3 regions of the Pedobacter sp. 01N416 genome follow, and region 2 is predicted to be linked to each of the others. Evidence: riboswitches for the same ligand, from Rfam matches in the RefSeq annotation. Region 2 holds a riboswitch; each other region holds the start of a gene.

Region 1 (3,842 bases), on a different contig from region 2:
ATTTAGGATTACAAATCGTAGTCAACTTCAACGAATAATTTGCCTCCAGAGGCTCATTAGTCTGCGCTAAACGTTGCGAGCCTGTATTAGCTGGGCAGGCAATGTCACCAGCAGCATCATATATTAATTTTGTACCACCAGCCAATAATTCTTTAGGTACATAAACCTGTACCTTGGTAATCGAATAACCAGAAGGAAAATAACGTACATAATAACCGTCAGGGTGTTTGGTCCAGATACCGCTTGGCACATCGCTTCTTGGTGGCGCCATACCCGCTATAATCGCATATTTTTCCATATCAGCATAAGTATAATTCCCAGACGAAACCAGTTGACGGATATTATTTTCTGTTTCAAAAACAGCCCTCACCCCCGATGGTAACTGGTCTTTAGCCTTTTCCATTACATCGAAAGGCAAAACACCTAAAGCACCACCTTCCAATTGTGTAAGTTGTTTTGGTGTTAATAATTTAATGGCAGTTACTTTAACCTGTCCGTTAAAATCGGCAAATTTTGTTCTTGCAATAATGGTCCATAATAATGCCTGAATATCGTGCTGGTCTACATCAGGATGTTTCTCAGCGCTTTTCAGTATAGAAACCACAATTTCTTCCTTCGGGCCTAAAACAGGTGCAAACATGTAACCATCACCCTTTGATGGGGCAAAAGTTCCTGCTTTTAGACAATAACTTTTATTGGTCATTTCGTAAAGCCCCTCACAAAGCACAAAACCACCATCTGGATTTTTAGGCAGTAAATACAAGGGCTGGGCTTTTAAATTTAATGAATTAATAAAATCAGGCAGCTTTTCGCCTTCTCTATTTACGTCTTCAAAATTAGTGGTAATGGCAGCAGGTTGTTTTAAAAACTTGTCTACGCCTAAAGCTTTAGCACCCTGGGCAGTGCCCACTTTTAATAATTTATCTTTTAAGCCTCCGAATTGAGCATTTACATTATTTAAACAAGCAATAGTAAACAACAGGCCTAAACATAGTGATTTTGTATTTTTCATCATAATTAATTTAGATAGGTACCACAAACTTAGAATTTTAAGCGTTAATTCAGTATTAAAGTTTCAGATTGTCATTGCATCATAAAAATACGCAATTCATTTTCAATGAGTTAATGTAATTTCGAAATTTTATTTTGTGGATTAAAATTAAATTCAGACATTTGAAATATTATTTGGCAGATAGCTAAATAAAAGTCAATCTTCACGGGTTGATTTATAAAGAAGTGGCGAGAGACTGGCTCGATGACCCACTGGCAACCCTCAGAAAGAGAAGGTGCCAATTCCTGACCGGATAACATGGTGTTATTTGGAGATATAAATTAGAACTGATGAAAACATTAAATCTTCAATCGCTAAGCGAACCCAGTACAGACCTTAAAAAGGTAGAACAAGCTTCTATTTCTTTTATTTGTTGTGATATGCGTGCGTTTACTTGTATGTGCTGTTGCATACAGTAATTTAAAAATCTTCCTTTTTTGTTTCTTTCAAATTGGAAGGTCCCGGGAAACCGGGATACGCCCTGCTAGGTTTTAGGATTATCCTAATTTCTGCTATCTAATCACATCAACTAAAAAAATAGAAATTATGTCAACATCATATAAATTTGAAACTTTACAACTGCACGCTGGCCAGGAAATAGATCCAACAACAGGATCAAGAGCTGTTCCTATTTACCAAACCACTTCTTATGGTTTTAAAAATGCAGAACACGGCGCCAATTTATTTGCCTTAAAAGAGTTTGGTAATATCTACACCAGGATCATGAATCCAACCAGCGATGTTTTCGAAAAACGTATTGCCGCTTTAGAAGGTGGCGTGGCAGCTTTAGCAGTCGCATCGGGGCAAGCCGCTCAATTTATCGCACTAAATAACATATTGGAGGCTGGTGATAGCATCGTTTCTTCATCTCACATTTACGGCGGAACCTATAATCAATTCAAAGTAGCTTTTAAGCGCTTGGGTATTCATGTCGATTTTGCAAATCCAGATGTACCTGAAGAATTTGAAAGTAARATAACCGATAAAACAAAAGCAATCTTTTTAGAAACCATTGGCAACCCTGCATTTAGTGTGCCTGATTTCGAAAAAATTGCCGCAATTGCAAAAAAATACGATCTACCATTAGTGGTCGACAATACTTTTGGTGCAGGAGGTTATTTGTTTAAACCATTGGAACATGGCGCCAACATTGTTGTAGAATCTGCAACTAAATGGATCGGCGGGCATGGAACAAGTATTGGCGGGGTTATCGTTGACGGTGGAAATTACAACTGGGGCAATGGGAAATTCCCTCAATTCTCTGAGCCTTCAGAAGGTTATCATGGTTTGGTTTTCAGCGATGTTTTTGGTATCGGCGGACCATTTGGTAACATCCAGTTTATCATCCGTGCCCGGGTAGAAGGATTAAGAGATCTGGGACCTGCCCTATCGCCTTTCAATTCTTTTCTTTTATTACAAGGATTAGAAACTTTATCACTCCGCGTTCAGCGCCATGTAGATAATGCGTTAGAATTGGCAACCTGGTTAGAAAACCATCCACTAGTTAAAGAAGTTCAGTACCCTGGCTTAGCCAGCAGTAAATATAACAACCTGGCTAAAAAATATTTAAGCAATGGTTTTGGCGCAGTTTTGTCTTTCGAATTAGCTGGAAGCAAAGAAAATGCATCACAGGTAATTGATAACTTAAAACTGGCGTCGCACCTGGCCAATGTGGGTGATGCAAAAACGCTGATCATTCAGCCTTCTGCCACAACGCACCAGCAATTAAGCGAAACAGAGCAATTAGCAGCAGGAGTAAAACCGAATGCACTGAGGGTTTCGAATTTGGGTTTGCCATGCACTTACCGCCAATGCTGACGTTTTTGAATGGTGGGAAGGTTTGTTCGGCGAAAATGCTTTGTTCAATCCCGAAGAGCATTATATCGTTTGCGCTAATGTTTTAGGCTCGCATTACGGCAGCACAAATCCATTAAGTACTAATCCCGTAACAGGCTTACCTTATTACCTTTCGTTTCCGCAGTTTACTATCCGCGATTTAGTATCGGCACACCAGTTATTGGCTTCGCATTTAGGCATTGATTATATTAAATTATTGATCGGAGGTTCTTTAGGCGGACAGCAAGCTGTTGAGTGGAGTATTTCGGAGCCGAATAAAATTGAAAACCTGATCTTGATTGCGACTAATGCAGCCCATTCTCCATGGGGAATTGCTTTTAACGAAAGTCAGCGTTTGGCCATTACTACCGATAGAACTTTTTATGCCAACCAGCCAAACGGTGGCAGCAAAGGTTTAAAAACAGCCCGTAGCATTGCACTTTTAAGTTATAGAACCTACAGTGCTTACGGCAGTACACAGGTAGAAAGCGTAAACGATAAAACCGACAATTTCAGATCCTCTTCTTATCAGAATTATCAGGGAGAAAAACTGATTAACCGTTTTAACGCCTACAGTTATTATTATTTAACCAAAGCAATGGACAGCCACAATGTGGGCCGTAACCGCAAAAGCATTGCTGATGCACTAAAATTAATTACGGCAAATACTTTGGTAATCGGGATAGAAAATGACGTTTTGTTTCCTTTATCGGAGCAAAAATACCTGGCCGATCATATCCCAGGAGCAGAATTTAGTGCCTTGCACTCAGATTATGGTCACGATGGATTTTTAATCGAAACAGATGCCTTGACTAACGTAATTGGAAACTTCATCAAAGAAAGCCGGAATAAAAAAATAATCAAACTACAGCATACCGCCTAGAGAGGTAAAAGGTAGAGGGTGTAAAGGTTGAAGGTGAAAAACTGGGTACCATAATAAAATTTAAAATAAATC
Region 2 (6,131 bases):
GGATGAAGAAAAAAAAGGCCGTAATGCAATGCAGGTACTGGCCAATGCCGGGGCTGCGGCCATTGCAGCTATAGTTACCCTGTCTTATCCCCGGCTGGCTTATTTGATGCTTCCGGCAATGGCGGCAGCCTTTGCCTCGGCTACAGCGGATACCCTGTCCTCCGAGCTGGGGATGCTTTATGGAAGACGGTTTTTTAATGTTATTTCCTTTAAGCCCGACCGCTGCGGAATGGACGGGGTGATCAGTCTGGAAGGGACCCTGATCGGTATAGCAGGTAGCTGTATTATTGCTGGCATTTATGCGCTAGGATGGGGATGGAGTATCAGCTTTTTCTTTATTGTTCTTGCAGGTACGTTGGGTAACCTTACTGATTCCATATTAGGGGCTGTGCTGGAGCGGAGGGGGTTGATCGGGAATGATGTGGTCAATTTTTTGAATACATTGACAGCAGCGATTGTAATTGTGTTGTTGGAGATTTTTCTTTAAGTCTGGGTTTATTTATTCCCATTACACCTTAAGCCATTCGGCACAAGCAAAAATAATTTAACCACAGATAGAAAGGATGCACACAGATATGAAAATCCGTGTTATCTGGGTGCATCTATGGTTAAAAACGCTTAACTTAACGAACATTGGGCATGGGAGACACTCGGTAAAATTTTTAATTGAGTTGGGGTTTTTTAGTTAAAGTTCGTTAACGCTCTTGAAAGTAATCAGCCAAAAGGACTATATTTATCACTATAAAATCTTGGATTGTCCTGTAAGATCATTGATAATGCTGAGCATGTACTCAGTTTTAATATTTTAAGATTGATAAATTATTAATTAACCAATGCTTTCTTTCTTGAGTTTACAAAACTCAATAAGTAAGCCAGTAACAGAAGAGGCACTGCCATCCAGATTATTTCGTGGACACCAAACTTCGCGATTACAATGCCGCCTAAGAATGCGCCTAATGAAATACCGATATTATAGCAAGATGTTAAAAGACTGTTTACAAATTCCAATGCATTATGGGGAACGGATTGAGTGGTTCGAATGTTGGGCACTAAAAATCCACCTGTATGGATCATGCCCCATAAGGAAACAATAATTACCATAGGGATAAAAATTGTTCCAAAATAATAAGCCAATATTTGCACAGCTATCAAAAGAATAAAAAAGAACCGGCTGGTTAAGATTACATTTTTACCGAGTGCAATGCCCATTAACCAGTTACCAAGAATCCCCATTCCACCAAATAGGAGCAGCATAATGCTAATTTGAGCGCCGTTCATATTCGAAATGTTTTCAAGGTACGCGGCAAGGTAGCTATAGCTCGAGAACATGGCTGCAAGTGTAAGTACGGTGGAAACCAGGTTTAGCCAAAGCTTGGTATCCTTTAAAACATACAACTGGCTTTCAGCAGATTTTTCGCTGTTGCCCGGCATAGATGGCACAACAAATAGCAGGCCTAAAAAGGCAATTAAACTGATAATACTGGTTAAGAAAAAAGATGCCTGCCAGTTATGAAAGTAATCAGCAGCATAGGTAGTTAAGGGTACACCCAAAACCGTAGCGATGCTGAGCCCAGTCATGACGACCGATACTGCTTTGGCTCCGCCTTGTTTGAACGCTACTGCTAGCGAAATATTCCAGAACAGCGGGTGGAAGAAGGCAGGCAAAATCCTCGCGATCATCAAAATGGTAAAGCTAGGGGAAAAAGCTGAAAGCAGGTTTGAGAGTATAAAAACACCCAAAACAAGGCATAATAAGAACTTGCGATTGATCTTAGAAGTAAGGGCAGTTATAAATGGAGACGATACGGCAACTGTTATAGCAAAGGCACTTAATAACCACCCGGCTGTATCCACAGAAACGCCAAACTCCCTGCTGATCGTTGGCAAGATGCCGATAACGCCAAATTCGGTAGTGATAATGCCAAAGGCACCTAATGCCAGTATATATATAGACTTATTCATATATTCAAATATTTCGATGTGTATAGGTAATTTGTTTCTAATTTCATGTGTAAGTGCCCTTAATCCTTTAACGAATTTAGGCAGGCGATGTACTCATTGAGCACTTTCTCGTTCAGCAGGTATTTGAAATTACGTCCTTCTTTTTGAGGCAACAACAGGTCTGCATCAACCAGTTGCTTTAAATGGTGGGAAACGGAAGGTTGTGTCAGGTCTAAAAGATCATTTACTTCTGCACAATAGAGGCAATCTTTCTTTTTTTTAAATTCCTGTAAAATGGCTATCCTGTTGGTATCACTTAGTGCCCGGGATATCTTTTCTATCTTTTTGTTATCCATTTTTCTTGCTTTGCTCCAAATTAACAAGGGGTAAAGCCTTGGCAAAGGTAAATTTTAATATTGATATATAGAAATGTATCTATGTTTATTGATTGTTTTAGGATAAAGATTTTTAGTCATCAGGGAGATCCCAGTAAGAAGTGGCAAAATCCAAGATCTGGTTTGCATATATCCCTTTAGCAAGATCGAAAAAAAACAAAGGCAGTCAGTTTTAAAAAGACTGTCAACCGCGTTATTTAAATAAATAATATAAATCCTATAGGAATACTAGATTATTATTTTTAGCTTTGCATCATTATATAATACTTATCCAGAAAGACTGAGGGAAMGGCCCTATGACGTCTGAGCAACCTATACACTTGTAAAAGGTGCTAATTCCTTTCTGCCCAAGGGTGGAGAAGATAAGTTGGTTATGCATCCGCATGCTAATTGATTTTGAGGTCGCTCAAAGTTTTTCTGGTAAAAGAACTCCTAAAAAAATCAGAAAATGAAGAAAACTTTTACACTTTTTACGGCTATTCAATTGCTCTGGCTTCCTTTATTGGCGCAGAATAGGCTGAGTGGATTTAAAACCCAAAATATTCCGATACAGCGTGTTATTGAGCAGAAATTTGATGCCGGGCTTAATAAAGAAAATATAGGGGCTACCATAAAAGAACTTTCTGCCAACCCTCACCACTTGGGTGCTAAAGGAAGTAAAACAGTAGCAGAATCTGTATTGAAAAAGTTTAGAAGTTATGGCTGGGACGCAAAAATAGAGACTTATTATGTTTTGTTTCCAACGCCTAAAGCCCGTTCGGTAGAACTTTTAGGGAGTTTAGGTATCAGCGTAAAAGGCAAGATTGTTATTGCAAAATATGGCAGATCGTGGCGGGGCACTAAACCTAAGATAGCCTACGAACATGGTGCGGTGGGCTGTATCATTTATTCGGACCCAAAAGATGACGGCTTTGTGAAAGGAGATGTATATCCGCAAGGCGCCTACAAGCCAGAATTTGCTGTTCAACGGGGATCGGTAATGGATATGGTAATTTATCCCGGTGATCCATTAACACCCGGAATCGGTTCTACCAAGAATGCCAAAAGGTTGGAGCGGGCAGATGCCAAAACGATTCTTAAAATTCCGGTTCAGCCCATTAGTTATCACGATGCTTTGCCATTGCTTGCTGCACTTAAAGGTGAGGTGGTACCTACCGATTGGAGCGGTGGCTTGCCCGTTACCTATCACATTGGCGATGGAAGTACCGTGGTCCGTTTAAACCTGGCTTTTAACTGGGATATTGTGCCAGCATACAATGTTGTAGCAAAACTTGAGGGAAGTAAATTTAAAAATCAGTGGATTATACGTGGTAATCATCACGATGCCTGGGTAAATGGCGCTGCAGATCCGGTAAGTGGGCTGGCCTCCCTTTTGGAAGAAGCAAAATCTATCGGAAAATTGGCAAAGGCAGGTATAAAACCTAAACGAACACTTGTTTATATTGCCTGGGATGGAGAAGAACAATCGCTTTTAGGTTCAACAGAATGGGTAGAAGACCATGCAGACGAGTTAAACAGTAAAGCGGTTGCCTACATCAATTCGGATGGCAATGGCCGTGGCTTTTTGGAAGCTGGCGGTTCCCATGCTTTAGAAAATTTTGTTTCAGAAATTTCGAAAGATGTAAAAGACCCTCAGGTTGGTTCTAATATTTTTGAGCGGTGGAAAGCCAATAAAACCATTTCTACAGCCTCGCTTACCGACCGTAAGAAAATACAAGATAGCCAAACACTCGATCTGGGCGCGCTCGGCACAGGATCAGATTATTCAGCGTTTTTGCAGCACCTCGGCATCCCTACTTTAAGCCTTGGTTTTGGCGGGGAAGATGAAGGAGGAGAGTACCATACCAATTTCGATACTTACGACAACTTTGTGAAGTTTAAAGATCCAGGTTTTGAATACGGATTGGCCTTATCGCAAACGGCTGGCCGGGCGGTATTACGTTTGGCCAATGCAGATGTACTTCCATTTAATTTTTCTAATCTTCAGGCTAAAATAGCGACTTATGTTACTGAAGTAAACGCTTTGGCAAAACAGCTTAGGGAAGGTGCTCAAAGCCAGAATAAGCTCGTTTTAAGTGGTGCTTATCAGCTCGCCAACGATCCTAAAGAAAACTTGAAAAATCCTCCTGTACAGGTTGAATTACCAGAGTTTGATTTTAAAGCACTGAACTTAGCAGTAGATAGTTTAAAAACTGCATCATCAAAACTTGATCAGATCGTATCTGCTGCACTCGCTTCGGATACTAAAACTGATCAACTCAATACCTTACTTTTTCAGGCTGAAAAACAATTGCTTCTACAAGCAGGTTTACCTGGGCGTCCGTGGTATAGGCATAGCATTTATGCCCCTGGTCTGTACACCGGCTATGGCGTTAAAACCCTTCCCGGTGTGAGAGAAGCCATTGAGCAGTACCATACAAAAGATGTACAGGTACAAATTCTCGTGTTAACAACTTCAATCTCAAAACTCACTCAATTTCTCAACCAGACCAATCATCCTTAATTATAATCCATAAAAATGAAACTATTTTTTACCCATTTAATAGTCTGCTTTGTTTTGCTTAGCAGTTTGCAGGCTTTTGCTCAAAATACCATTCGCGGTAAGATCACCGACAGTAAAGATAAGCAAGCACTTATTGGCGCTACCATAAAATTAAAAGGTACCAAAATCGGCACCAGCACCAATGGTAAAGGAGAATTTAATTTAAACTTATCTCAAAAAGCTGATAGTATCATCATCCATTTTCAGGGCTATTTAGAACAGGTTGTAGCTATCAATAACCGATCAGAAATTAATGTGGAATTGAAAGAAGATGTCCATCTTTTAGCTGATGTGGTGGTTACGGGCGTTGCAGAAGGTACCAGTCGCAAAAAGTTGACCTTTGCCCTAACAAAAGTGAATAACGATCAGATTAATACCGTTCCGGCTACAGATGCCTCTCAAACTTTAAGAGGAAAGGTTGCAGGGATCCAGATCAGTCAATCTTCTGGTAATTCGGGGGCAACGGTTTATCTGCGCGGCGCTAAATCGGTATCGGGCAATATTGCGCCGCTTTTGGTAGTGGATGGGTTTGTAACCGCATTAAACCTGTCTGACTTAAATCCGCAGGATATAGAATCGATTGAAGTGGTTAAAGGCGCAGCGGCTTCGGCCCTTTATGGTACCAGGGGTGAAGGCGGAATTATCCAGGTGCTCACCAAAAAAGGAAAAGGTACCGGAAAGGTGAATATTATTGTCGATAATGAATTTGGCTTAAGCAATGTGCAAAATACGCCGCCAACTTCTCAGTTTCATCATTTTAAGGTTAATTCCGATGGTTCATTCGTGCTTAACGGCAACGCCAGGACCATCGATGTACAAACTAACGGTTATTCCCTTAACCTTCACCCATACCCAAATGTATACGATAATGTGGCTAACATGTTAAACAACAATCCATATTTTACAAATTTTGTTTCGGCATCAACTGCGGGCGATAAATATACTTTGTATGCATCTTTTCAAAATCAATATAAAGGCGGAGTTGCAGAACCTGTGGGTGCCGATAAAAGACAAACAGCCTTGTTTAATTTTGGCTATAAACCGGATAAAAACTTAGAGATTAACCTAAGCCTGCAATACTTTAACAACAAAACGCCTTCTTCTTCCATATCATCAAGTGGTAGCGGCTCCTTGTTATATGCTACTTCACTATACGAACCTTTTATCAATCTTCAGGAACGCGATGCCTCAGGGAAATATGCCTTTAAACCCTATGGTTTTGATATACAGAACTTCAATGTGAACAATCCTTT
Region 3 (9,596 bases), on a different contig from region 2:
TTTACAAATACATCTGGCTGGATACCGCCAATCGGTTTAACTTTTCTGTTGGGCTGAATATTTACGCCTTCTGTTTTCTCAATAGAATCTTGAAAAGAGGTCCGGTCTCCGGTAAGCTCTCCGTCCATCATACGCTCGTCTAATTCATGTTTGTAGGCGTCGTAACCTTTTTTATACGATTTTTGGATACTGCGACCAGATGGTGTGTAATATCTAGCGATGGTTAAGTTCAATGCAGAACCGTCGCCAAAAGCAAACTGCTCTTGTACCAAACCTTTGCCAAAAGAACGGCGGCCAACAATAATTCCGCGTCCCAGATCCTGGATGGCTCCAGCTACAATTTCGCTGGCCGAAGCGGTATTTTCATTAATCAGGATAGCCAGTTTGCCATTTTGAAAAGCGCCAGTGCCCGTAGAAAAATAATCGGTACGTGGCTCATGTTTACCCTGTGTATATACAATAAGTTTGTTCTCGGCTAAAAACTGATCGGCCAAACCTGTAGCAGCAGTAAAATAACCACCTCCATTGTCACGCAAATCAAGAATCAGTTTTTTCATGCCCCTTGCTTTCAGGTTATTGGCTGCAACAGAAAAGTCGTTATCGGTATTAGCGCCAAACTTGCTGATCCGTACATAACCTGTTTCGTTATTGATCATATAAGCTGCATCAATACTGCTGATGTTTACTTTGCCTCGTGTAACCATAATGCGGTTACTTTGCGGTGTGCCTGGATGTAAAAGCACCACGCTAACACCTGTTCCAGATCTGCCTTTAAAACGGCCCGTAAGTTGGTCTTTTGGTAAATTTCTTCCACTTACAACTGCCGTATCGATACTTAGGATTTTATCGCCCAATTTTATCCCCGCCTGGTAAGCTGGGCCATCTTTAACCACGCCGGTAACCATCATGGTATCGTTAAGCATATAATATTCTATGCCCACACCCTCAAAGTTCCCTTCCAGGTTATCGGTCATATCCTGCGCATCGGTTGGTGGCAGGTAAACACTATGTGGATCGAGTTGGTGCAGAACGCTATCTATGGGTAAGTTTTGAAGCGAATCGGTATTGATATCACAGTTGAAATATCTTTGCCTCAGATCGAAAAATTAACATCGGCAGTGGCCGAGCGAATGAAAAAAGGTGGCCGTCTCTTTTATATAGGTGCGGGTACCAGTGGTCGTTTAGGTGTAGTAGACGCATCAGAATGCCCACCTACATACGGTGTTCCTTTTGATTGGGTTGTTGGAATTATTGCCGGTGGAGATACAGCCATTAGAAGAGCGGTAGAATTTGCTGAAGATGACGCCGAACAAGCCTGGAAAGATCTTCAGGAATTTGAAATTAACGAGAAAGATTGTTTGGTTGGTCTGGCAGCGTCAGGTACTACGCCATATGTAATCGGCGGATTAAACACGGCACGTAAGCATGGTATTTTAACAGGTTGCATCGTTTGTAATACCGGCGGACCTATTGCTGCAGAATCGGATTTTCCGGTTGAAGTGGTGGTTGGCCCTGAGTTTGTAACCGGCTCTACCCGTATGAAATCTGGTACGGCTCAAAAAATGGTGTTAAACATGTTAAGCACTACCGTTATGGTTCAGTTGGGGCGTGTAGTTGGCAATAAAATGGTCGATATGCAGTTAACCAACCATAAACTGGTAGACCGCGGTACACAAATGGTGGCCGATGAACTAAATATAGGTTACGATGAAGCAGCTGAGTTGTTAACCCGTTACGGAAGTGTACGTAAAGCAGTTGAAGCAGGACACTAAGAAATGAGAGAAGGATAGAAGGATTGAATGAAAATGAATTAGTGAATGAAAGAATGATTGAAGGATAGGATGTAGAAACGATCTTAACATTCACTCATTCAAAACTCAATCATTCAATAACTTATCTAGTCACTCATTCAAAATTCAATTATTCAATAATTAAAGTATATGCACGAAATTGAGCCTTATTACCAGTGGAGAGATGATTATATTTCGGCAGAAGATGAGCGTTCGCCATTTTACAATACCGAATATTCAGAACTTTACTTCGATAAGCAGATTTACAATTTTTTACTGCACCCGCAATGGGACGAGTTTGGTTCGAATACCTTATACATGAAGGTGTTATACGCCGATTATGATCGCAGTTATGCCGTTATAGAATTTATAGGAGAATGGAACGATGCCATTAACAACGATATTATGCTGCTGAAACGCGATATTTTAGAGCTGATGATGGATGAAGGCATTAATAAATTTATCCTGATCGGTGAAAATATACTGAATTTTCATGCCTCTGATGACAGTTATTACGAAGAGTGGTTTCAGGAAGTAGAAGATGGCTGGATTGTTGGAGTTAATTTTCAGGAACACGTAATCACCGAGTTTCGCGATAATAACATCGATTATTACATTAACTTTGGCGGTGCATTTGACAATCTGCCATGGCGCACATTAAAACCTTTACAGTTCTTTAAAAAAGTTGAAGAATTGCTGACAAAAAGATTAAACTAAATATTTATTTTTATATAGTTAAATACACAAAATTTAAAATGGAACAACAAAATTATCAATATCAAAAAGACAGTGTTTTTGTACAGGAAAGATCTGTTTCTAAAAAATTCTTTGCAAACGTTTTCTTGTGGATGTTCGTGGCATTGTTATTATCTACGCTTTCTGCCTTTTATATTTCTAACAGTGAAAGTGCATTAAGATCGTTAATCGATTTTGAAACCGGCAGAAGAACTGCTTTAGGTTACGTAGCCATGTTTGCACCACTTGGATTAGTTTTATTAATGGGCGCGGGTTTTAACAAATTATCTTATGGTGCACTATTAGGCGTTTTTGTGCTTTTCTCTATTTTATTAGGAGTAAGTTTAAGCTTTATTCTCTTAATTTATACCGGGGCGTCTATAATTACCTGTTTCGCTGCGGCTGCGGGTATTTTCGGTATTATGGCATTTATGGGCTATACCACTAATATTGATCTCAGTAAGTTCGGCCCTATCTTAATGGTAGGTGTTGCGGGATTATTTATTGCGAGCATTCTTAACATGTTTATTAAAAGCGAACAATTTAGCCTGATTATGGCTTTTGTAGGTATTGCGGTATTTACTGCGTTAACGGCTTATGATGTGCAGAAAATTAAAAGAATTGGGATGGGAATTCAGGAGAGTGGAGAAGCAATTCCAGAAGCAGACACTAAAAAACTGGCAATAATGGCTGCTTTGAATTTATATTTAGATTTCATCAATATCTTCCTTTTCTTACTTCGTATTTTCGGAAGCAGAAAATAGTCATTAACAGAACAATATTCTTAAGGCCGTGCAGAATTGCATGGCCTTTGTAATTTTATTTGGTAGCAAAGCGATAAATTTTGGAATTGATGTTGCTTTGTTGCATTTTTGTATGCTTATTAAGAAAGACGGAGGGATTAGACCCAACGAAGTCTTAGCAACCTGTAACCATACAAGGTGCTAAATTCTATTCTGCAAATAGCGGAAACAGATAAGTTTAGGATTACGATTCACGTACCAACTTTTTAAATAAGCCTTTTAGAGACTTGAGACCATAGATTTGAGATTTGAGACATTGTGTCTTATCCACTCTCATATCTGATATCTCATATCTCAAATCTTACAACAAGAATGAGCATAAGAGAAGAATTAGAAAAACGTATTTTGGTGATTGATGGTGCAATGGGTACCATGATTCAGCGATATACCTTAACCGAAGAAGATTTTAGAGGGGAGCGATTTAAAAACCATCCCTGTGATGTAAAAGGCAATAATGATTTGCTCAACATCACACGTCCGGATATTATTAAAACAATACACCTGGAGTACCTGGCCGCTGGTGCCGATATTATCGAAACCAATACGTTCAGTACACAGRGCATTTCCATGGCCGACTACCAGATGGAAGACCTTTCTTACGAAATGAGTTTTGAGGGCGCGCGGGTGGCAAAAGAAGCTGTAAACGTGTTCATGGCTGCAAATCCAGGCCGTAAATGTTTTGTGGCCGGTGCTATTGGCCCAACCAACCGTACCCTTTCCATGTCGCCGAATGTAAACGATCCTGGTTTTAGGGCAGTTTATTTTGATGAGCTCGAAGCCGCTTATTATGAGCAGGTGCGTGGTTTGGTAGATGGTGGTTCTGATGTATTATTAATCGAAACCATTTTCGATACTTTAAATGCTAAAGTGGCTATTGTAGCCATTAAAAAATATGAAGAGGTAATTGGCCGTAAACTGGAGATTATGATTTCTGGTACCATTACCGATGCCTCTGGAAGAACACTTTCAGGTCAAACTGCCGAAGCTTTCTTAAACTCTGTAATGCATGCAAAACCGTTAAGTATCGGTTTTAACTGTGCTTTGGGTGCTAAAGAAATGCGTCCGCATATTGAGGAGCTTGCTGCAAAAGCTGGCTGTTATGTTTCGGCCTATCCAAATGCAGGTTTACCAAACGAGTTTGGTGCTTATGATGAACAGCCGCATGAAACGGCACATTTAGTTGACGATTTTATTGCCTCTGGTTTTGTGAATATTGTAGGCGGCTGTTGTGGTACCACGCCAGAGCACATTGGCTGTATTGCCAAAAATGCCCGAAAAGCAGAACCCCGTAAAATACCTGTATTGGAGCCTTACATGCGTTTAAGTGGGCTTGAGCCTGTAACCATCACCCCAGAAAGCATTTTTGTAAATATTGGTGAAAGAACAAATATTACCGGATCTCCCAAATTCTCTAAACTGATTTTAGGTGGAGATTATGAAGCCGCACTGGCCGTTGCTCTGCAACAGGTTGAAGGTGGTGCGCAGGTAATTGATGTGAATATGGATGAGGGGATGTTGGATTCGGAAGCAGCAATGACCAAATTCTTAAATCTCATTGCCTCCGAACCTGATATTGCCAAATTGCCCATCATGGTCGATTCATCCAAATGGTCGGTTATTGAAAATGGCTTAAAATGTTTGCAGGGAAAAGGAATTGTAAACTCTATTTCACTAAAAGAAGGGGAGGAGAAATTCCGCGAAAGTGCACGCAAAATTATGCAATACGGTGCTGCGGTAGTAGTAATGGCTTTTGATGAGCAAGGACAGGCCGATAATTATGAGCGCAGAAAAGAAATCTGTAAAAGAAGTTACGATATTCTGGTGCACGAAATTGGTTTCCCGCCAGAGGATATTATTTTCGATCCGAACATTTTAACTGTTGCAACCGGATTAGAAGAACATAATAATTATGCTGTCGATTTTATAAATGCCACACGGTGGATTAAAGAAAACCTACCTCATGCTAAAGTGAGCGGAGGGGTTTCTAATATTTCTTTCTCTTTCAGGGGAAATAATACCGTTCGCGAAGCAATGCACTCCGCATTTCTTTATCACGCCATTCAGGCTGGGTTAGATATGGGGATCGTAAATGCAGGGATGCTAGAAGTTTATCAGGAAATTCCACCCGAATTGTTAGAAAGGGTGGAGGATGTACTCTTAAACCGAAGAGACGATGCTACAGAGCGTTTGGTAGAATATGCCGATACCGTAAAATCGAAAGGTAAAGAGGTAGTTAAAGATGAAGAGTGGAGAAAAGGTTCTGTTGAAGAGCGATTATCTCATTCTTTAGTAAAGGGAATTGTAGAATACCTGGATGATGATGTGGAAGAAGCCAGACAAAAATATGCCCGCCCGATTCAGGTAATCGAAGGACCGTTGATGGATGGGATGAACATTGTGGGTGATTTATTCGGTGCCGGAAAAATGTTCTTGCCACAAGTGGTAAAATCGGCAAGGGTAATGAAAAAAGCCGTAGCCTATTTATTGCCATTTATCGAACAGGAAAAGCTGGATAATCCCGATCAGGATCAAAGTTCATCTGCAGGAAGAGTTTTAATGGCCACCGTAAAAGGCGATGTGCATGATATTGGAAAAAATATTGTGGGTGTAGTATTGGCTTGTAATAACTTCGAAATTGTTGACATGGGCGTGATGGTTCCTGCGCAGGAAATCATCAAAAAAGCCAAAGAAATAAAAGCCGATATTATTGGTTTAAGTGGATTGATTACACCATCATTGGATGAAATGGTTCACTTTGCCAAAGAAATGGAGCGCGAAGGTTTTACCATTCCCTTAATTATCGGTGGGGCCACTACTTCAAGAATCCATGCTGCTGTAAAAGTAGCGCCAAATTATTCAGGACCTGCTATCCACGTATTGGATGCTTCCAGAAGTGTTACCGTTTGCAGCACCTTGATGAATCCTGAAACAAAAGACGATTATGTGGCAGGTATCAGGGCCGAATATGATAAAGCACGCGAAGCGCATTTAAATAAGCGATCGGATAAACGTTTTAAAACCTTAGAAGAGGCACGTGCAAATAAATTTAAGATTGATTTTCAGCCCAACCTACCCGTTCCGGAATTTACAGGCACAAGGGTTTTCGATAACTATCCCTTAGAAGAACTGGTTCCCTATATCGATTGGACGCCGTTTTTCCATACCTGGGAGCTCCGTGGCAGTTATCCGAAAATTTTCGATGATAAAAATGTAGGGGATGAGGCAAAGAAACTTTTTGATGATGCACAAACTTTATTAAAACGCATCCTCGACGAAAAACTGTTAACAGCAAGAGCCGTAATCGGTTTCTGGCCAGCTAATGCGGTTGGAGACGATATTCAGTTGACAGTTGCCAGTGATCAGCTGTCAAATGACTCAGAACTGAAAACTGAGAACTCCAAACTGGTAACTATCCATACCCTCCGCCAGCAGGCCGAAAAAGTAGATGGGCAGCCTTATTATGCTTTATCTGATTTCATTGCACCGAAAGAAAGTGGTATTCAGGATTATTTTGGTGGTTTTGCCGTAACCGCAGGTATCGGGATTGATGACCTGGTAAATGAGTTCGAATCGAATTACGATGATTACAATAGTATCATGGCTAAAGCATTGGCCGATCGTTTAGCTGAAGCTTTCGCAGAACGCTTGCACGAACGTGTACGTAAAGAATACTGGGGTTATGCACAAGATGAAAATCTGAGCAATCAGGAATTGATTAAAGAAGAATACGCAGGTATCCGTCCCGCGCCAGGTTATCCTGCCTGTCCGGAACACACCGAAAAAGGAACTTTATTCCAATTGCTTGATGCGGAGAATAAAATAGGGTTACACTTAACCGAAAGTTATGCCATGTATCCAACAGCAGCGGTAAGTGGGTTTTATTTCGCGCATCCCGATTCAAGGTATTTTGGATTAGGAAAAATTACCAAAGATCAGATTGAAGATTACGCCATCAGAAAGAATATGCCGGTTGAAGAAGTGGAGCGGTGGTTAAGTCCAAATTTAGCTTATTAATATTTTCGATTTGTCGTCCTGAGTGAATAGAAGGATCTCAAACCGAAGAACATATAATTTTGATGTTTGCAGTCATCAGAAATAAGAACTGCTACAATGTTAGAGATGCTTCGTTAGCACTCAGCATGACACCCAAAAATAGGTTATGAAGATTACAGACCATATAAAAAACGCAAAGGGTAAAACCTTGTTCTCTTTTGAATTATTGCCGCCTATTAAAGGGCAAAGTATACAATGGATTTATGATGCGATAGAGCCATTATTAGAGTTTAATCCTCCTTTTATTGATGTAACTTCGCTCCGCGAGGATTACATTTATAAAGAACAGGCGAATGGTTTGCTACAAAAGGTATCTTATCGTAAGCGTCCCGGAACCATTGCCATTTGTGCGGCCATTATCCATAAATATAAAGTAGATGCCGTTCCGCATCTCATTTGCGGTGGATTTACCAAAGAAGAAACCGAAAATGCATTGATCGATTTACAGTTCTTGGGTATTGATAACGTTTTGGCTTTGCGTGGCGATGCCCGTAAGGCAGATGGGAATTTCGTGCCAACTCCCGGCGGACACTGTTATGCTACAGATTTGATCGAGCACATCAAGAACCATAACGAAGGTAAATTTTTGCACGAAGATGTAGAAACCTTTAAAAGTGATTTCTGTATCGGCGTGGCTGGCTATCCGGAAAAACATTTCGAAGCGCCTAACATGAGTACCGATTTCAAATACCTGAAAAAGAAGGTTGAAGCAGGAGCAGAGTTTATTGTTACGCAGATGTTTTTCGATAACCAGAAGTATTTCGATTTTGTAAAAAAATGCAGGGAAAACGATATCAATATTCCAATTATACCAGGCTTGAAGCCTATAAGTACCTTGTCTCAGTTAAATGTGCTGCCTAAAATATTTCACATCGATTTGCCTGATGAGTTAACGGATGCGCTATCGCACGCTAAAAATAATAATGAGGCAAAAGAAATTGGTACTGAAGCCATGATTAAACAATGTAAAGAATTGATTGATTTTGGTGCCCCGGTGTTACACTTTTACACCATGGGCCGCCCAGAGCAAACCAAAAAGATTGCTAAGGCTATTTTTTAGTCTAAAAAGCGTCGTCATTGCGAGGCACGAAGCAATCCTACAACGATCGCTAATTAACCTAGCGCTTTAAGATTGCTTCGTGCCTCGCAATGACGTATTTTTTTTGTTACTTAAATTATCATCATGAATAATCTAAATATCGACCAACAAAACCTCGATGCCATACTGACAGAAGTTAAACAACAGGGAATAGATTATTTAAACCAAATTCATGAACGGCCTACAACCAGTTCTGCTGAAGTAGAGATTGTCTGGGATTTATGCGAGCAAGGTTTTGGTACACTTGAAGCCTTAAAACAATTTAATCAACGCTTCGAGCCTATTATGGTGGCCTCATCTGGGCCAAGATACTGGGGCTTTGTAACCGGTGGAACAACTCCTGCTGCCATTGCTGGCGATTGGCTGTCGACTATCTACGATCAAAACACACAAAGCGCAAAAGGTAACGGCGACGTTTCGGCTATCATCGAACTCGAAACCATCCAGTTATTACTTTCGTTGTTTAACCTGCCCAAGGATTTTTTCGGTGGTTTTGTAACCGGAGCAACCTTATCTAATTTTACCTGCCTAGCTGTTGCAAGGCAATGGATTGGCAAACAATTTGGAAAAGATTTTGCCAGAGAAGGTATATCAGGTAAGGTAAATGTATTGTCGGCTACACCGCACTCATCAGCCATAAAATCCTTATCGATGCTTGGCTTGGGTAGTGGCAATTTTATTCAGGTAAACGTAATGCAGGGCAACCGCGAAGCGCTAGATGTTGCCGACCTTGAACTAAAAATACAAGCCTTAAATGGCGAACCTTTCATTTTAATCTCAAGTGCCGGAACAGTAAATACGGTTGATTTTGATGATTTTGAAGCCATTAATGCCTTAAAAGAAAAATATAATTTCTGGTGGCATATCGATGCAGCCTTTGGCGGCTTTGCCGCTTGTTCGCCTAAATATAATCATTTTGTTAAAGGATGGGAGCATGCCGACAGTATTACGGTTGATTGCCACAAATGGCTAAATGTACCCTATGAAAACGCAGTATTTTTCGTGAAAGAAAAACACCAATTGTTACAGGTAGAAACCTTTCAGAATTCTAATGCAGCTTATTTGGGCAATCCGATGGAAAATTTCAGTTACTTAAATTTTTTGCCAGAAAATTCC

What was found. Region 2 has a riboswitch for S-adenosylmethionine ahead of AC1DND_RS22535 (transferrin receptor-like dimerization domain-containing protein). Riboswitches for the same ligand answer to the same signal wherever they lie in the genome.
Region 1: another riboswitch for S-adenosylmethionine. It lies ahead of AC1DND_RS07680 (O-acetylhomoserine aminocarboxypropyltransferase/cysteine synthase family protein); the one in region 2 lies ahead of AC1DND_RS22535 (transferrin receptor-like dimerization domain-containing protein).
Region 3: another riboswitch for S-adenosylmethionine. It lies ahead of metH (methionine synthase); the one in region 2 lies ahead of AC1DND_RS22535 (transferrin receptor-like dimerization domain-containing protein).

The regions. Positions count from the first base shown of each region.
Region 1 covers NZ_JBFTRT010000096.1:11,423-15,264, forward strand. Annotated here, with positions in the region: gene AC1DND_RS07675 (hypothetical protein) at 1-1,012, opposite strand, end outside; SAM riboswitch class I at 1,224-1,334, shown strand; gene AC1DND_RS07680 (O-acetylhomoserine aminocarboxypropyltransferase/cysteine synthase family protein) at 1,598-2,869, shown strand; partial or broken gene AC1DND_RS07685 (homoserine O-acetyltransferase family protein) at 2,835-3,770, shown strand.
Region 2 covers NZ_JBFTRT010000510.1:183-6,313, reverse strand. Annotated here, with positions in the region: gene AC1DND_RS22550 (DUF92 domain-containing protein) at 1-487, shown strand, start outside; gene AC1DND_RS22545 (MFS transporter) at 823-1,962, opposite strand; gene AC1DND_RS22540 (ArsR/SmtB family transcription factor) at 2,022-2,297, opposite strand; SAM riboswitch class I at 2,601-2,705, shown strand; gene AC1DND_RS22535 (transferrin receptor-like dimerization domain-containing protein) at 2,785-4,839, shown strand; partial or broken gene AC1DND_RS22530 (carboxypeptidase-like regulatory domain-containing protein) at 4,855-6,131, shown strand, end outside.
Region 3 covers NZ_JBFTRT010000018.1:13,500-23,095, reverse strand. Annotated here, with positions in the region: gene AC1DND_RS02145 (S41 family peptidase) at 1-1,028, opposite strand, end outside; gene AC1DND_RS02140 (N-acetylmuramic acid 6-phosphate etherase) at 1,050-1,772, shown strand; gene AC1DND_RS02135 (hypothetical protein) at 1,941-2,507, shown strand; gene AC1DND_RS02130 (Bax inhibitor-1/YccA family protein) at 2,546-3,289, shown strand; SAM riboswitch class I at 3,403-3,507, shown strand; gene metH (methionine synthase) at 3,641-7,342, shown strand; gene metF (methylenetetrahydrofolate reductase [NAD(P)H]) at 7,488-8,441, shown strand; gene AC1DND_RS02115 (pyridoxal phosphate-dependent decarboxylase family protein) at 8,565-9,596, shown strand, end outside.